Regions from separate parts of the Trichocoleus sp. DQ-U1 genome, predicted to be linked through region 3. Evidence: predicted binding sites of a transcription regulator. Region 3 holds the regulator's gene; each other region holds the start of a gene.
What was found. Region 3 encodes NtcA, which controls nitrogen genes in cyanobacteria. Its sites were predicted from a motif close to TTTGTANNNNNNNNTACAAA; they were not measured.
Positions count from the first base shown of each region.

Region 1: NDI34_RS05835 (MSMEG_0569 family flavin-dependent oxidoreductase) is a predicted target of NtcA. The motif match lies at 1,641-1,660, and genes of this name have one in related genera.
Region 2: lipB (lipoyl(octanoyl) transferase LipB) is a predicted target of NtcA. The motif match lies at 1,786-1,805, and genes of this name have one in related genera.
Region 4: NDI34_RS09730 (ferredoxin--nitrite reductase) is a predicted target of NtcA. The motif match lies at 2,021-2,040, and genes of this name have one in related genera.

Region 1 covers NZ_JAMPKB010000009.1:45,337-49,552, forward strand. The annotation lists gene NDI34_RS05835 (MSMEG_0569 family flavin-dependent oxidoreductase) at 295-1,578, opposite strand; gene NDI34_RS05840 (MltR family transcriptional regulator) at 2,027-2,611, shown strand; gene NDI34_RS05845 (hypothetical protein) at 2,831-3,238, opposite strand; gene NDI34_RS05850 (LuxR C-terminal-related transcriptional regulator) at 3,488-3,616, opposite strand; partial or broken gene NDI34_RS05855 (cytochrome b/b6 domain-containing protein) at 3,877-4,216, shown strand, end outside.
Region 2 covers NZ_JAMPKB010000020.1:54,387-58,602, reverse strand. The annotation lists gene NDI34_RS11050 (FHA domain-containing protein) at 1-971, shown strand, start outside; gene lipB (lipoyl(octanoyl) transferase LipB) at 986-1,681, opposite strand; gene raiA (ribosome-associated translation inhibitor RaiA) at 2,180-2,836, shown strand; gene NDI34_RS11035 (hypothetical protein) at 3,452-3,859, shown strand; gene NDI34_RS11030 (metal ABC transporter permease) at 3,883-4,216, opposite strand, start outside.
Region 3 covers NZ_JAMPKB010000019.1:30,284-34,499, reverse strand. The annotation lists gene NDI34_RS10455 (DUF3084 domain-containing protein) at 1-1,298, opposite strand, end outside; gene ntcA (global nitrogen regulator NtcA) at 1,546-2,217, opposite strand; gene fabI (enoyl-ACP reductase FabI) at 2,597-3,373, shown strand; gene hisB (imidazoleglycerol-phosphate dehydratase HisB) at 3,527-4,171, shown strand.
Region 4 covers NZ_JAMPKB010000017.1:82,081-86,296, reverse strand. The annotation lists gene NDI34_RS09735 (CmpA/NrtA family ABC transporter substrate-binding protein) at 1-302, opposite strand, end outside; gene NDI34_RS09730 (ferredoxin--nitrite reductase) at 383-1,918, opposite strand; gene NDI34_RS09725 (DICT sensory domain-containing protein) at 2,394-4,216, shown strand, end outside.

The DNA of each region.
Region 1 (4,216 bases), on a different contig from region 3:
GGAACGTTTAATGGTGGGTTTAGGACTGATTTGTAGCTACTAAAATCCTTAAATCACCTAGCTGATGAAGGATGAACACTTAGCAAACTTATGTTGTGCTGCCAGATTAAGTGCTGGCAGATAAAGCGATTTGTATCTTTCACTACGAAACTTTTAGGTCTAACAATAAGACTAGGGGGAGCGATCGCAATACCTAAAACTCTCTCCAACTGCAATCGAACACCTATCTAAATCGATAGGTAGTGAATCCTAGATCCCCGACTTCTTAAAGAAGTCGGGGATCTGAACCTCTTATTACGAGCCAAGCAAATATTCATTGACGATGCTCCAAGCGTTTGAATACGATACTTTCTTCCTCGCCGTAATGTAATCAGCCAAGTAAGTAGCATCTCGTTCAATTCCCGAAAACCGTCCTGAACCCCACGTATACAACCACGGGAGTCCTAAGAAGTACAATCCTTGTACACCTGTTACACCGCGATCGTGACCGGGATAACCCTTGCCATCAAACACCGGAACCTCAATCCAACTAAAATCGGGCTGATACCCAGTAGACCAAACGACAGTACCTATATTCGCCTTTTCATAATCAAGCTTTAGCACTGCTTCCTTTGGCTCCCAAACAGGTTTGTAGGCGGGTTCTGTAGGTGCTTCTATTTGATTTTTTTCAATGAATGCATCAATGCTTTTCTTGATGTTATTAGCAACCGCATCCGCTCGATCCAAATTTTGCTTCAGGTCGTCCCAAAATTCGAGATGACTACTGCTAATAGTCTTTAACCTTCCATACAGTTGCATACCCTCCAGAGAAAATTGTCGCAGATCGATCTCACGCCCACCATCGCGACCTGTAACATAGTGATTAGTATTGGTTCTAGCTTTCTCTTTCTGGGGATGTTCGTCGATTGACAAATCGTAGTACCCCATTTGATCTAACCAATCAACAACATCTTTCCCACGATATCGGCGTGGTGATCGCGGGGCACTCCCGACACATAAATGGACTTGTTTACCTGCAAGGTGCAAATCCTCAGCAATCTGGCAACCGGATTGTCCGGTTCCCACGACTAATACGCTCTTTTCGGGTAAAGACTCTGGGTTTTTGTATTCAGATGAGTGGATTTGCATAATATGTTCGGGAAGCCGTTCAGCGATTTTTGGCAACTTGGGAATGTGGTAGCTCCCCGCAGCAATTACGACTTGATCGGCTGTATAGTCTCCAATAGAAGTCGTTAATTCAAAGACATCCTGAGAACGGCTCTTCCGAACTTTTGACACTTCCACGCCTTCCTTTACGGGAGGGTCAAATGATTTAGCGTAGTGTTCGATATATTTAACAATTTCATCCTTTTGCATAAAACCGTTAGGGTCATCTCCTGGGTAGTGATATCCAGGAAGCTTGCATTGCCAATTGGGTGTCACTAAACAAAAGGAATCCCAACGTTTAGAGCGCCATGAATGTCCAATCTTATTTTTTTCAAAAACGATATGGTCAAAACCTCTCTCCTTTAAGCAGTAGCTCATGGACAGACCCGCTTGACCACCTCCTACAATAATGACGGAATAGTGGTTTTTCATTGGCTCTCTTCTCGCTTACTTGCTTGAATGTTTGCAAGATTAAGTGCTAGCAGAGAAGGTATTTTGTATCTTTAAATACGAAAGTTTTAAGTCTAACAATAAGGCTAGGGATTAGCGATCGCGTTGTCTAAAACTCTGCAAAGCAGCCATCAACCACTATCTAAATCGATAGGTTATGGATTTTTCGGGATCTGGCGATCGTCGGGTGAATCAATTTAATGAGTGGAAGACGTATAGAATATCTCGGTATAATTGACTCTTAAATTACATTATCTAGAAAATTTCAGAATAATCATCTTTTAATGAATGTTATGCGAAAAGTATCTGAATAATCCCTTGATTAGGGGTTTTATCCAGAAAAAGTCAGGCTAATCAATAGTTAGGCGGCAGAAGGCACTTTCCGTAACGTCATCTTTTAAATCCACCACGGAATTGATAGGCTTAGGATATGAATGACAAAATTGTGGAACACCTTGCCACACAGAAGAAAAAAGTCGATTCGTTTCGCAAATCACTGACTTCAGAGTCTGATCGTGGCTGCGCGCTGTTCGCAGCAGCATATTTGGATGTGAGCCTCTCGGATCTACTTTATGTGTCATTAGTGGGGAACAAAAACATAGAGAAGGATCTTTTTGAAGGAACAGCACCGTTATCAACTTTTTCATCCAGAATTAAACTAGCTTACTATTTGGGGCTAATTTCGCAGACTTGCAGGCGTGACTTAGATGTCATCAGGGGGATTAGAAACGATTTTGCACATGACCCAGGGATTATCTCATTCAATACCCAGTCAATTCGTGACCGCTGTAAGAATTTATCCTTTTCTTACCATCAAAAGGATGCCGATCCGCGTTCGCACTTCACAGCTACTGTAATGGGAGTGCTAGGTCATATTCACATGGCTACGCTCTCAACAACTCCACACACTGAAAAATCCGATGATTCACCCTCAGAAGAAGATAAAGAGGGACATCGGCAGCGAATCAGCGAGAAGATATTAGAAGAAATGAATAAGGGTGCAGACAATATTTAGACATTGTCATGATGCTTCACCACGGCTAGAGTCCTTACACAGGCACTTACTCTCACTAATAATGAGATGCTCGACAAATTGCGATCGCAATGTCTCTCGTGTTAGTGCGATCGCGCTTGCGCTAGTAGTCCCGAGCGCTATCTATGAAACGTTATTTGAGGAAATCGACTTTTCCCAAATCGCGATCAAACGACTTCCTCCTTAGCAGCCCATCCCACGTTAAGCCAATCCCTTCTTCCTTAAGACTGGATTAACTGATCGATTATGCAGCCCGATTTCTTCTTTTTCCCGCGCTGTTCGAGCGGAATCCCCGTCATAAAACGGCCTTCCCCATTCTCCTTGATAGTTTTCCAGTTCCAACTCTTCTCCAGTTGCCAAAATCCGTCCGTGAAAGCTGATTCGAGCATGTGCCCGGTGTTCTTCATAGGGTTGGAAATAGTCTAAATAGGGAGTGGGTGCGAAGACAATCATAAAGCTAATACTATTCATGTCATCTTCATCACTCAAACGATAAACTTTTCCAAATTCCAACATCTCTGGAATGACAACTGCTCCATAGGTAATGGCTTGAAGTCGAGTGCGAAAGAATTCAGCTAATTCAATAGGAAGTCGTTGTTTTTGAGTCATTTCAGCCTCTCTTTGATACTTAGAAATATGTTACTGACTCGAACCCGATCATTGCAAAATTGTTGTAGAGACAGGACTTACGCATTTCAACGGTAAAGTGAGGCTTGAGGGAGAGAGTGGGAGAGTGGGGGACTGGGAGAAAGGTCGGACACATACTGGCTTTTGGCAAACGCTTCTTCAATGCACCTGCGTAAGTCTTGAGAGAACACTAATCGATGTTATCTGCGGCGGCTCAACTGTGCCGTTAAACTACTGAATCCAGCCATTCACAATTGCTTGATGGAGTGCCTGGTAACGAGTTTGCGCTTTGAGCTTTTTGAGAACATTATTCATATGGAACTTGACAGTACTCTCACTAATAATCAGGCGATCAGAAATGTTGCGATCGCGTTGCCAAAGACTCTACCAAGTAGCCCTCAAACCCCTATTTAAATCGATAGCTTATGATTTCTTCTGATAGGGTGATCTTCGATTGTAGGGTAAATTGAGGTAGGAAACTACCTCCAACTCTTTGAGAAGGCTTGAAGAGGTTGTTAGTAAAGGGTTTAGAGATCAAGGTATTGTCGGTAGGGCAGGCACAGGGTGAGACAATTGAATTAAGTGAAAGACGTGGAAAAGATTTCGGTAACTTTCTGAATATGCCTGCAAAACTCTCTAGTCCATACCAACCTTTTCTTCTTCGTATTTGCATGGCTTTACTGGTCTTTTTGTAATTGCCGCGATTTTGACCACATATTGGACATACGATGTCTACGACGGGCGATGGGGAAGAATTCCCTTGCCTGAGTTGAAGGAAATAGAAGGAATTCATGGCACCTTTGGGCTATATGCTTTACTGGTATTCCCTCTCTTTTCTCTATACGCTTTCCATCGTGGGCAAAAAAGACTTATTCAGTAAGATTCTGTGGCAAAGCTTGGACAGTTGGGTAAACCCATATGGTGATACACGCTGCATCGAGTCATTAACACGCTTGCTAT
Region 2 (4,216 bases), on a different contig from region 3:
CTCCTTACTTACTCCTTCGTACCGAGTCCGGCAATCGCTATCTCCCCTTGGTAAGTAGTAACTGCTGGACAGTTGGTCGCAGTGACGACAACAATTTTGTGTTGCCGGATCGTTGGATTTCTCGCAACCATGCAATGTTGCAGTGTACCGAAACCGGCGAGTTCTACCTAATTGACCTAGGAAGTCGCAACGGCTCCTTTGTTAATGGCAGACGAGTCAGTATTCCAGTTACTTTACGCAATGGCGATCGCCTTACCTTTGGTCAGACGGATCTAGAGTTTCACTGTCCTACCGCCAACCGCAACAATGAGCCATTGCCCAGCGGGGACAAGGATACGCTGACTTCGACTTTGCACGTACGCCGTCTGATGTCAGTCATGGTGGTAGACATCCGCGACTTCACAGTTCTCACCCGGCAACTAGATGAAAAAATATTATCGGCGGTGATCGGTACTTGGTTCCGCCATGCAGGAAATATTATTCGAGAGTATGGCAGCTGGGTTGATAAATATATCGGCGATGCGGTCATGGCGATCTGGTTTCACGGCCCCCAAGGCGTGACCGATGAGGATATGCTCAATATTTGTCAAGCAGTGAGCGCCCTCCATAAAATCACAATGGATTTGAGCAATAAATATCCCGTGCCCTTTCCGCTGCGAATTGGGGCAGGAATTAATACGGGTTTTGCAATGGTTGGGAACACGGGCAGTGGCGATCGCCCCGATTACACCGCGATTGGGGATACGGTGAATGCGGCATTTCGTCTGGAATCTGCCACCAAGCAACTGGGTCTGGATATTGCTGTGGGAGAAACCACTCACGAATATCTCATCTCTTTAGCAAAGCAAGAGACTGGTTTTAAGCAATATATCGTCAATCTAAAGGGCTATGAAGTGCCCACCGTGACCTACGCAGGCTCCTACGCTGACTTAGATAGTTTTTTGCAGGTCAATACGCTCAATAAAGACTAAACAGCAATAAACAATTAGCAATTTTGCACAATTAGCTGAACGTGGAAAACTTCCGCAAAGGCTTTCGCCACTTCTTGGCGCACCTGGTGCAAGTCAATTGCGGGTACGAACTGGGCAAGACTGCCAACCGACTTATCAGCAATGCCGCAAGGGACAATGCGCTCAAATCCGGTGAGGTCGGGACAAACATTTAAGGCAAAGCCGTGCATAGTAATCCACTTGCTGACCTTAATGCCAATCGCTGCTACCTTACAGCCTTCCAGCCAAACGCCAGTCATTCCGGCAACGCGATCGCCCTTTAACCCGTAAACATCCAGCACCCGAATCAATACCTCTTCTAACTGCCGCAAGTACCAGTGCAAATCTTGCTGGTAATAGCGCAGATTCAGGATTGGGTAACCCACCAGCTGACCCGGACAGTGGTATGTTACCTCACCCCCCCGTTCCACTCGGAAAACCTCCCAGTCGGTTGCTGCGGGGTCAAACTTAAGAAATTCTAGACTGGCTCCCTGTCCAAGCGTGTAAACCGGCGGATGCTCTAGCAAAATCAGGGCATCCGCCAGACTAGGATCGTTGATGCGTTCGGAAACCAGCGATCGCTGCCAGTCCCAAGCTGCCGAATAGGGCATCTGCTCCCGATTGTATAACCGGAGTTGGCGCAGTTGCTCCGAGGCTTTCCCAGCAGACCCTTCAGACTTACTTAAAATCATGGCAAAAATCAACAGTAATTTGACTTATATTTTTTGCATAATTAATCTGCTGGAATCAAGAAATGTCAAAAGATGCAAAGGATTCTGAAGAGAAGTCAAAGGCATAAGTTCTCTAGAATACAAAGTGCTAGTGTTGAAGTTATAACCTCAAGTGTTGAGGGAGGATGCCTCTTCAAAATAACCCCAAAGATAGACTTGGAGATCGCAACCAAGCTGGGGAATGTACATTAGTTAAATAGCACCCTAGGAAACCTAAACAAGAAAATCGGCAGTTGCTTATTTGCGATAGGGCTGCTGACAACCCCTCTAGCTGAGGGACTGCCAGCAAGAACATCCTAGCAACAGTGTGAAATCGGGAAAAATTTGCTACTGCTCAAAGTTTTGGCTCCGTTCAACGTTTGCTAACACCAAAAAACGGGAACGCGATCGCTACTGAGAAAGCCGCAATTCTGCTGAGCTTTCTGAATTATCACAACGGTACAGCATGGAGTATCCGGTATGAAGCTTGTTATCCACGGCAAAAACATTGAAATTACCGACGCGATTCGTGAGTACGTAAATCAAAAAATTGACAAGGCAGTTAGCCACTTTCAGAGTTTGACGAGCGAAGTAAACGTGCATCTTAGTGTGGCTCGCAATCCCCGGATAAATCCAAAACAAGCCGCTGAGGTGACTATCTTTGCCAACGGTACAGTAATCCGTGCTGAAGAGAGTAGCGAGAGTCTCTACGCGAGCATCGACCTAGTTGCCGATAAAATTGCCCGCAAACTCCGGAAATATAAAGAAAAGCGTCTGGATAAGAAGACCCAGACTCAAATGAAGACTGGCATTGTGGTAGAACAAGAGCCAGTGCCAGAGGATCTCATTGGTTCTCGCACCCCCGAACTCCCCTCAGAAGTGGTGCGTACCAAGTACTTTGCAATGCCGCCAATGACGATGGACGAAGCCTTGGAACAGTTGCAACTGGTGGATCATGACTTCTATATGTTCCGCAATGCTGAAAGCGGTGAGATTAACGTCATTTATGAGCGCAACCACGGTGGTTATGGAGTAATTTTGCCGCGTAACGGGAATGGACATACCCATCACAAAAATGGCAAAACTGACAACCACAGCACTGGAACGCCAGAAAAGTCAAGCTCTGCAAAAGCGTAAACAGAACTGAAGAGTATCTAGATTCTCGTTCGCAGACTCTTAGTTGACTCTGATTTGATCGGGTAGGAGCATTCTTTGTGGATGCCCCTACCTTCCTGATTTCACAGGATCGCCCCACAGGTTGTAGAGAAACTTTTTCTTGCAAATCGCACTCGCCACTACTGTGCTGGTATTGATTCCAATTTAGGTTGCGATCGCTTTCCCAGCCTCATTACGAAACTGAGCGATCGCACCTTGCATTGCTCGTAGTTCATCTTCTGAAATTCTTAAACAATTTGTCTACATAACACTTTGTTGAAACCCTAATTTCTAACGATCAACACAAATAAGAAATTAGATAAACTTAGCGTCACAGTAGTTTTATCCCTGGGTTTTCTTAGGCAGCCACTTGCAGGGATCGGTCAACTAAGTGCTGCTATCGTTCCCTTCAAAATCAACCAGATGCAGTTGAAACTTCAAAACAACTTCTTTCTCAACTTTTAAAGGAGCTAGTTGGCAATAAGTAGGATCGTCGTTGCGATGAGTGGGTCAACATGACCAAACCTATATTAAGCCAGAGGATGAGAAGGATAAACAAGTATTAACCTGAGACAAGCGGGTTGTACAAAAAACAGGTTGGTAGAGAAAAAGGAAGGTAAAGTCATTATGCATGAGGTATCAGAGGAACACGCGAAGGCCGCAGAGGAACACGCGAAGGTCTCAGAGGGACATGGGAAGTTAATCGAGGAGGTAGGAAAGACTCTAAAGGAGCGTGGAAAGAGCGCCCAAGAGCATGGAAAGTTGATAGAAGAGTACGGAAAGGCCACACAGCAGCATGCGAAGGCATCGCAGCAGCACGCGAAGGCATCGCAGCAGCATGATGGAAACTCAACAGAGGAATTCGTGAAAGCTGCACAGGAACACTCCAAAGCAACAGAAAAACATACCAAAGCAGTCAAGGAGTTCCTCCAGGTAGCACAGGAGTTCGTCCAGGTAGCACAGGAGCAGGTAGAGACATCCAAGAAATTGTTGGACAAACGATAACTTGATTTGGATATCTATATGCCTTACGAGCGCGATCGCATCAGCTGTTTCAACTCTCGCCAAACTGGCGAGAGTTGTCCAAAATCCGATTGTTTATTCGTGAAGATTCCGTAGCTAGGGCTGAATAATAAAGCTAAAACAAATAATCCTGATGCAACTAATACAATCGCTGGGCCGGAAGGCAAATTTTGGTAATAACTGAGGTACATCCCGCTGATGCTGGAAATAATGCCAATCCCCGCCCCAACTATCATCACATTGTGCAGCCGCTTCACTAATAGATAGGCGGTTGCTCCTGGTGTAATTAACAGCGATAGCACTAGGATGACACCCACAGCTTTCATGCTGGCAACAATG
Region 3 (4,216 bases):
GTGCGGAATACAACTTGATTGGGTGCGGCGTCTGCAAAGACTTGTACCTGCTTTTCTCCCTGGACATAGTTACCAGCCGAAAAAACTCGGACTACATAGTTTCGACCATCCTGAATCTGGTTGATCAGTTGCTCTACCTGTGCCTCTGTAATTTGCACGACCCGTTCGTTCGCCACCTTGTTGAGACCGGGTTGGGTCGCTTTAATCGCTGTCCGATTCGCTTCCCGTAACAGCTGCTCAATGACCTGTCGGGCTGCGGCTGGCTCGACAATACGAAAAACGCCAGCCGCCAGAACCTGACCGCGCAGCAGTGCCAGACTACCCTGACGCAAAGTTTGATAAGACTGGTAATACTGTTCTAAGGTTGCCACTTCCTGCTCTAGGGAAGCTTGTTGTTTTTCGAGTTCTTTAAGGCGATTTTCTCGCTGGGCAATCACCTCATCTCGTTGAGAAATTTTGTTATCAAGTAGAGATAAGGCTTTGTCTCGCTGGGCAATTTGCTCATCGCGATCGCTCAGGCTCTTCCGAAAGGTAGCAAGTTTCTCATCAAGTTCCACAAGGGCTTGATCCCGCTTGAGAATTTGCTCATCGCGTTGGCTAATTGCTCGGTCTTGCTGGGCAATTTTTTGGTCGCGCTGAGTCACTTTCGCTTTGAATTCAGTAATTTCAGCTCTGACTTGATTTCGCTGCTGGAGCAATTCTTGGCGTTCTGCTTGAAGTTGTTGGATTTCGGAACGTAGCGTCTTGGCTTGCCCTGAGACAGATGTAAGCTGTTTTTGGGTTTGCTGAAAGCTGCTGGCAACCCGGGTCAGTTCGCTTTGAGTCTGATTTAGTTGCGCCTCCGTCTGGCCTTGTTTAGCCAGCGCGGCTGCCAAAGATCGATTAATCGCATCTAAGCGCTGCTGGGCGACAGATTGCTGGGTGCGAGCCTGAGCGAGTTCCTTCTCTACTTGCTCTTTTTGGGCGGCGGTTTTAGCAAGTTCGCTTTCGGTCTTCCGTTTCTGCTCGTTTGCTTTGGCAATATCCTTACTTGCTGTTTTGAGTTTTTTCTGGACTTCTTGAAGTCTAAAAACTCCAATCCGCAATTGTTCGCTGGTCGCGAAGATGATTGTTAGTGTTGAGGCAGAAATCGTTAGTCCCGTTAGAATCGTTACTAAAACAGCTGTTTTGCGGGGACGCAGATTGAACAACGACAGGCGTGCTTTTCCCACGCGCGTGCCAATGCGATCGCCCACCGTTGCGATGACGCTTCCCAACACTAAAATAGACAAAATCAGGAAGAGCGCACTGTCGGTCATTGTCTGCTACAGTCATTCCAGTTACAGCCTATCGCATCGCAGGCTAGAGAAAGGGTTAACAGGAATTAAAGATCGAAGGTGAAATCGGAAAGGTTAAAGGTTGGAAGGTTGAAAACTATCCGCTTAAAACCTGACACCTTTTAACTCAACTCCCGACTAAATGTTAAAACTGGATAACCTGCTCGCGCTACCATGCCGTTTTAACCAACAACCTAACCTACAACCTGACGAGAGCCTCTAGCTGTTTTCAAGTAAACTGCTGACTCAGTGTAACTGGGTTGTGTACCGTAATTTTTTTCTTGTGGATAGAAATCATTTTTTCCTCCCGCAAATCTCCCAGTAAGCGGGTGACAGTTACCCTGGTGGAGCCGATTGCTTCTGCGATCGCTTGATGAGAAAGCTTCAGATCGATCGTAATTCCATTGGCGGTAGGAACGCCAAAATCACGGCACAGAATCAATAGAAAACTCACCAAGCGGGATCCCATATCTCGGTGAGCTAATGTCTCAATCATCATTTCTGTTTGCAAAATGCGCGAAGAAAGCCCTCGCAGCATCAACATCGATAGCTCCGGATTATCCTTGAGCGATTGCTCTACCTGATCGATCGGTGCCGAAAGCAGCTCCACTGGCGTAAATGCTACAGCGTGATAAAACCGATCCGAACGATGCCCTGTAATTAAGGACAGTACTCCAAAAACGCTGTTTTCTCGCAGCAGCGCCACGGTAATTTCTTCCCCAGCTTCATACACGCGAGACAGCTTTACTGCACCTTTGAGCAAAAAGTATACCCGTTCAGCCGGGTCTCCTGGGAAAAAGATCGTCTTGCCCCGCTCAAAAGTTTCCACCACGGGTGGAAACGCCCCACCTCCCAGTTGACGGAACACAGCTGCTAGCGGTCTATCTTGCGTCACTGCCACTTCCTTTTTCCTAAATGCTGCCCTACAGACTTCTGCAACTTTCTGTCGGAGGAACTTTAACCATAGCAAAACAACTATGAGAGTTTTCTGACATTAGACACAGATAAACTGACTTCCAAGCGGTTTTTGTGCTATTTGATACAAAATTTTAAAGTAGTTTCCCCGGCTACCTTCTTTAGTTCTCTCCCTGCTCAAGGCAAGTAAGATTATGACGGAAAATGTTGATATCTTGACAGTATCTGCGCTATCGGGTGGGATGCATGGTGAGTAAGGAGGCACGCTCCTTACCCGTACTAGACAGCCTCGCTCCGGGCGATCGCGATCTTGAATACTCCCCTAAATCGGATATCCTCTAATATTGCCTTCAAAATCGACATTTATGCTAGATTTAACCGGAAAAAACGCCCTTGTCACCGGCATTGCCAACAATCGATCGATCGCCTGGGGGATTGCTCAGCAACTGCACCAAGCGGGTGCGAATCTAGGAGTGACTTACCTGCCAGACGACCGAGGCCGCTTTGAAAAAAAAGTGGCAGAGTTGGTAGAACCCCTCAACCCCAGCTTATTTTTACCCTGCGATGTCCAGAATGAGACCCAAATTCAGTCTACATTTGACGCCATCCGCGATAAGTGGGGCAAGCTAGACATCCTGATCCATTGTCTTGCTTTTGCGAACAAGGAAGATTTATCAGGTGATTTTAGTACCACTACCCGTGCTGGCTTCACCCAAGCTCTAGAAATTAGTACCTATTCGCTGGTACAACTTGCTGGGTCAGCAAAACCACTGATGACAGAAGGTGGCAGCATTGTCACGCTGACTTATCTAGGCGGCGTTAAGGTGATCCCCAACTACAACGTAATGGGAATTGCCAAGTCTGGATTGGAAATGAGTGTCCGTTACCTGGCATCTGAATTAGGTCCACAGAATATTCGCGTGAATGCAATTTCGGCAGGTCCTATCCGCACTTTGGCATCGTCGGCGGTAGGTGGCATTCTGGATATGATCCATCACGTTGAGGAAGTAGCACCGCTGCGACGCACTGTAACTCAGAAAGAAGTGGGAAATGCGGCTGCTTTCTTGTGTAGCGATTTGGCAAGTGGCATTACAGGTCAGGTGCTATATGTCGATGCGGGATACGAGATTATGGGGATGTAAAAAGAATCAAACATTAAAAATTAAAAATTAAAAAGCAAAGATTCTGCTAATTTTTAATTTTTAATTTTGCATTTTTAAGGCTTTCGCGTCTCCCAAATGCTCAGTAACGTAGGATAATAAACTTAACTTTATTTTCTTGAGTGAGCATCTGCGATGCAGGCACGCGATCGCCAATTTCCACCTTCTCCAAGCATTGAACAGCTTTTGTCTCCTCGCATGGCAAGGGTTCCCCGCAAGACGGGCGAAACGGATGTTATCGTCACCGTCAAATTAGACGGGAATGGCACTTGCAATGCCAAAACCGGCATTCCGTTTTTAGACCATATGCTGCATCAAATCGCCTCTCACAGCCTGATTGATTTGGATGTAGCCGCGACGGGAGACTTGGAAATTGATGACCACCATACCAATGAAGATGTGGGAATTACCCTAGGAATGGCGTTGCATCAAGCACTGGGCGATCGCAAAGGAATTGTCCGATTTGGGAATTTCCTCGCCCCTCTCGATGAAGCGTTGGTTCAGGTAGCGTTAGATTTTTCCGGACGCCCCCACCTCAGCTATGGCTTAGAGATTCCCACTCAGCGAGTCGGGACTTATGACACCCAGCTGGTGCGGGAATTTTTTGTGGCGTTGGTCAATCACAGCCAGATGACGCTGCACATTCGCCAACTCGATGGAATTAATTCGCACCACATTATTGAAGCGACGTTCAAAGCGTTTGCGCGATCGCTCCGCATGGCAATCGAAGTTGATCCCCGTCGTGGCGGTACGATCCCCAGTTCTAAAGGCGTGTTATAGGTCTCCTTGCAAATACACTCCGATAAAGGCAACGAGAGCCGGGGA
Region 4 (4,216 bases), on a different contig from region 3:
CGGGTGACGGGCCAGGAAGCTTGCTTGACAACCTCAACCTCTGTCATGCCGTATTTGGCAAACAACCCTTTTTCCTGGGCTACAACTAGGGGCGCGGAATCCGTTAGAGCAATAAATCCTAGCTTGGCGGTGGTTGTTTCTACTTTCGGCGCGTTGGCTGCCGTGCTGGTGGCAACGGGGGAAGATTTTGAAGCGGACTTGGCGCTATCGGTGGGGCCGGAACTACAGCCATGAGCCAGCAAGCTTCCGGCTGTGGCTGCGCCTGCTGTAATGATAAATTGCCGTCTAGAAACTCTGCTCATATTTCTCTTGGAAGTGGTAACTCGGTGGTACGTAGTCGGGAATTAGTGGTAGGGAGTCGCTAAAAGCTTCTTTGCAACTCCTAGAAGCGAGGAGTCGCCCCAAACTGTTCGATCAATAAATTCCGCAATACAGGTTTGAGGTCTTCGCAGGGAATGCTTTTCTGGACGCAGGTACCCAAATGGGCTTCTTTACCAACTGTGCCTCCCATGTAAAGATCGACACCTTCTAAGGTTTTGCCGTTTTTGCGAACTTTTGTCCCCATCAAACCGATGTCGGCTACTTGAGGCTGACCGCAGGAGTTGGGGCAACCAGTCCAGTGAATCCGCACGGGTTTAGTTAGAGATAATTCTGCTCCCAGTTCTTCAATCGTTGCCAGGGCACGGTTTTTAGTTTCAATTAAGGCAAAGTTGCAGAACTGCGATCCGGTGCAGGAGACTAGCGATCGCGCTAAAGGATCGGGATTGATCGAGAATCGTTGTAGCAGGGGTTCGGCTAAGCAGGCGTCTAAGCGCGAGTCGGGAATATTCGGGATGATGACATTTTGCTCAACGGTGAACCGCATTTCTCCGCTGCCGTAGACTTCAGCCATCCGAGCCAGGTCAAACATATCCTGGGCATAGAGACGCCCCACGGGAACGTGTAAGCCGACGTAGTTTAAGCCGGGTTGCTTTTGGGGGTACACGCCGATGTGGTCGCGCTTTTCCCAGTCAATTTCGTCTTTTTCGGCGGCTGGTTGGAGAGGCTTCTCTAGATATTCTTCTACCAAGGCTCGGAACTGTCCTAACCCCAATTCATCGATCAGCCACATCAGCCTTGCCTTGTGCCGATTCGATCGGGGACCGCGATCGCGAAAAACTTCTAAAACGGCTCGGCATACCTCGACAACATCGTCGGGATGCACCCAAGCATTCAGGGGAATGGCAGCATCGCACCGTTTGGCAGAAAACAAACCACCGACGAGAACATTAAACCCGAAGACGCCATCTTTGTAGGCGGGGACGAAGGCGAGGTCGTTGATTTCAGCGTGAACCGAGTTGTCGCGACAACCGGCGATCGCAATATTGAATTTCCGGGGCAGATTGCTGAAAGCTTTGTTGCCTTCCCCATGATTCGTAATCATGTCCTGGACTTGCTGCACCAGACTTCGCGTATCAAACAATTCATCCGCATCAATCCCCGCAACTGGCGAACCCGTGATGTTGCGGACGTTATCCATCCCCGACTGAATGCTGGTCATCCCGACTCGCTCTAACCGTCGGAAAATTTCTGGCACATCCTCGATTCGGACTCCCCGCAGTTGGATATTTTGCCGGGTGGTGATGTCGCCGCTGCCATCTTCGCCGTAACGCTGCACAATCTCGGCGAGCATTCGCATTTGATCGCTGGTGAGGATACCGCTGGGCATCCGCATCCGCATCATAAATTTTCCGGGCGTAACGGGTCTGAAGAAAATCCCTACCCACTTGAGTCGGTGGTCGCGGTCTGTTTCGTCCATCGCCTCCCAGCCAACTTGGGCAAAATGTTCAATTTCTGCCTTTACCGCCAGACCATCTTTCTCTGCTTTGAATTTTTCAAATTTATTAAGACTTGCTGTGGGCGTGGCTGTGCTTGTCATGGGTGTGTCCTCATTACGTGGCGCTCGAATGCCCGCAAACGGATAATATGCGTGTTTGTCAATTGCTCGTTGATGATAAGTTATGCAAACTGAACTGTGAAATTCGTATAAGAAATTACAAAATGTTAATACAAATGAAGTTTTTGCATCGATCGGATGCCATTTAGTCATGACATCCCCCTTAAGGAAGATTAATGATTTACATAAGAAATTCTTGTGGCGAGGGGTTTTGGAGTCGCGATCGCGGCCCCAAAACCCCTATCAATGCAATCATTGAGTTTCCTGCAACTCACAGCCGTCAAATAAGAAAACTCATACAAGTGTGATTTAGCTGCCCTTGAACGTGGAGTTAAGCAATTTTGTGAGAATTTACAATCGTTAAAACCGGATTACAAGGAAATATTCAAACCGTTAGTAGGGAACGCTCTTTTGTACGATAGGCATAGAACGGGTACGAAACTCGGCAAATTACTAAATGATCATCCCGACTTCTGTGCTGGCAGATTTGCTGCAAGTCCTGCCCCAGCTGCGACCTCAAATGTATTTCAAGTCTTCCTTAATCGCCTTATCTCATGCGATGGAAGACCAGGTTCTGGCATCTTTAGACCAGCATCTGGTGATTGCCAGTTTCCAGCGAGAGCGCTTCTATCGTCAGGAGGCTCACCGTTATCGACGGATTGCAGAACGGACAGAGCAGTTATATGTGCTGGCAGCCCCAGAAACCGACTTTAGCAACAGTTCGGAAGCTTATGAAACTGTTGCTTTTGAGCCGACCGATGGTTTAAGTCAAGAGTGGCACTTAGTGGTGATCGGGCAGAATTATGCTACTTGCTTGGTTTGTCGAGAACGAAACCTAACAGAGGATGGGCGATCGCGTCAGGGTGTAAGAGGAAAGACCGCAGCTAGAAAAGGAATCGCACCCGCGATTTCCCCTAGCCGCCGCACTTCTGACCTTCCTCGAACCGCCTCCCGATTGCGGATGTCATCGTTTGAAGGGATAGACCCCGCCCGCCGGTTTGAGGGAATCTGGACGTTCGATCGGCAAGTCAGTTGCATCGTTGCTGAATTATTACTCAATCGAATTTCGCAGTACCGTCCGGAATTGGCTCAAAAGCTCGCTCAAGCACGAAATATTTACGGCATTCCTTCGAGGGGAGAGTTTTTAGAAACTTCCTTTGGAAAAACCGATCGGGAAGCAGCGAATCGGCAGAATTTTTTAGTTCAAAACTCCGTACAGCCACAGGCGGCAAAGGAACCCTCCGCCCAAACTCCAGAGTCTCTAACCGACAATCCCGACCCCTTTGTTCAGTGCCTAGTCACTTACTTGCAAGCGGGGCAGTACAAGCTGCTCAAAGCTTATCGCTCAATTTCCGCCCAAGAACGCAAAGAACGCCTAGTCAACTCGATTACGGCTGCCATCCGGCGGGGTAGCCATACGGGACAGCCGTTACACCCGGATGAAATTCTATCCATTGCCGTACAGGAATTAGGACAGGCATTGTTTGCTTGCCGGTGTCTGATTTATCGTGCCGGGGAAATCGATACTTCTGCCACGATTAACCATGAATTTTTGAAAGTGACCGATAACGGGAATTCTCGACTTGCCTCTGCACTCGGTCAGAATTGGCCTTTACAGGAAAATCCTCTATTTCAGGAAGTTGTGCAGAACCGAGAGCGAGTTTATGTTGCCGATACTCATATCGACCCTCGCATTGTAGGAGTGTCGGCAGGAATATCGGTAGGAGTGTCGGAACTTCCTTCCAATCGCCCACTTCAAACTCTGGCGAGCCGCTTTGCTATTCAGTCTTGGCTGATGATGCCAGTGCTATATCAGGATCGACTACTGGGGATAGTAGAGCTGCATCATTGCGGTGCTACCCCCTACGAGTGGCAGGACGACGAACTAGAACTTGTAGAAGCCATTTCTATTCAAATCGCCGGGGCATTGATTCAAGCCGAAGCCTACGCGAACCTGGAAGACCTCAACCAACAGCTAGAAGCTCTCGATCGCACTCGCAGCAACTTAGTCGCAATTACGGGTCACGAACTCCGCACCCCCCTCTCTACTATCCAAGTCTGCCTGGAAAGTCTAGCGAGCGAACCTGATATGCCCCCGGAGATGCGGCAAGTGATGCTCAGTACCGCTCTCACCGACGCCGAGCGGATGCGTAAACTGGTTCAAGATTTCCTCACCCTTTCTCGCCTAGAAAGTGGTCGGGTGCAATGGCATCCAGAACCCCTAGCGCTGCCAGAGTGCATCGATCTTGCCCTCAGCAGTATCCGCGCCCGCAATTCCGA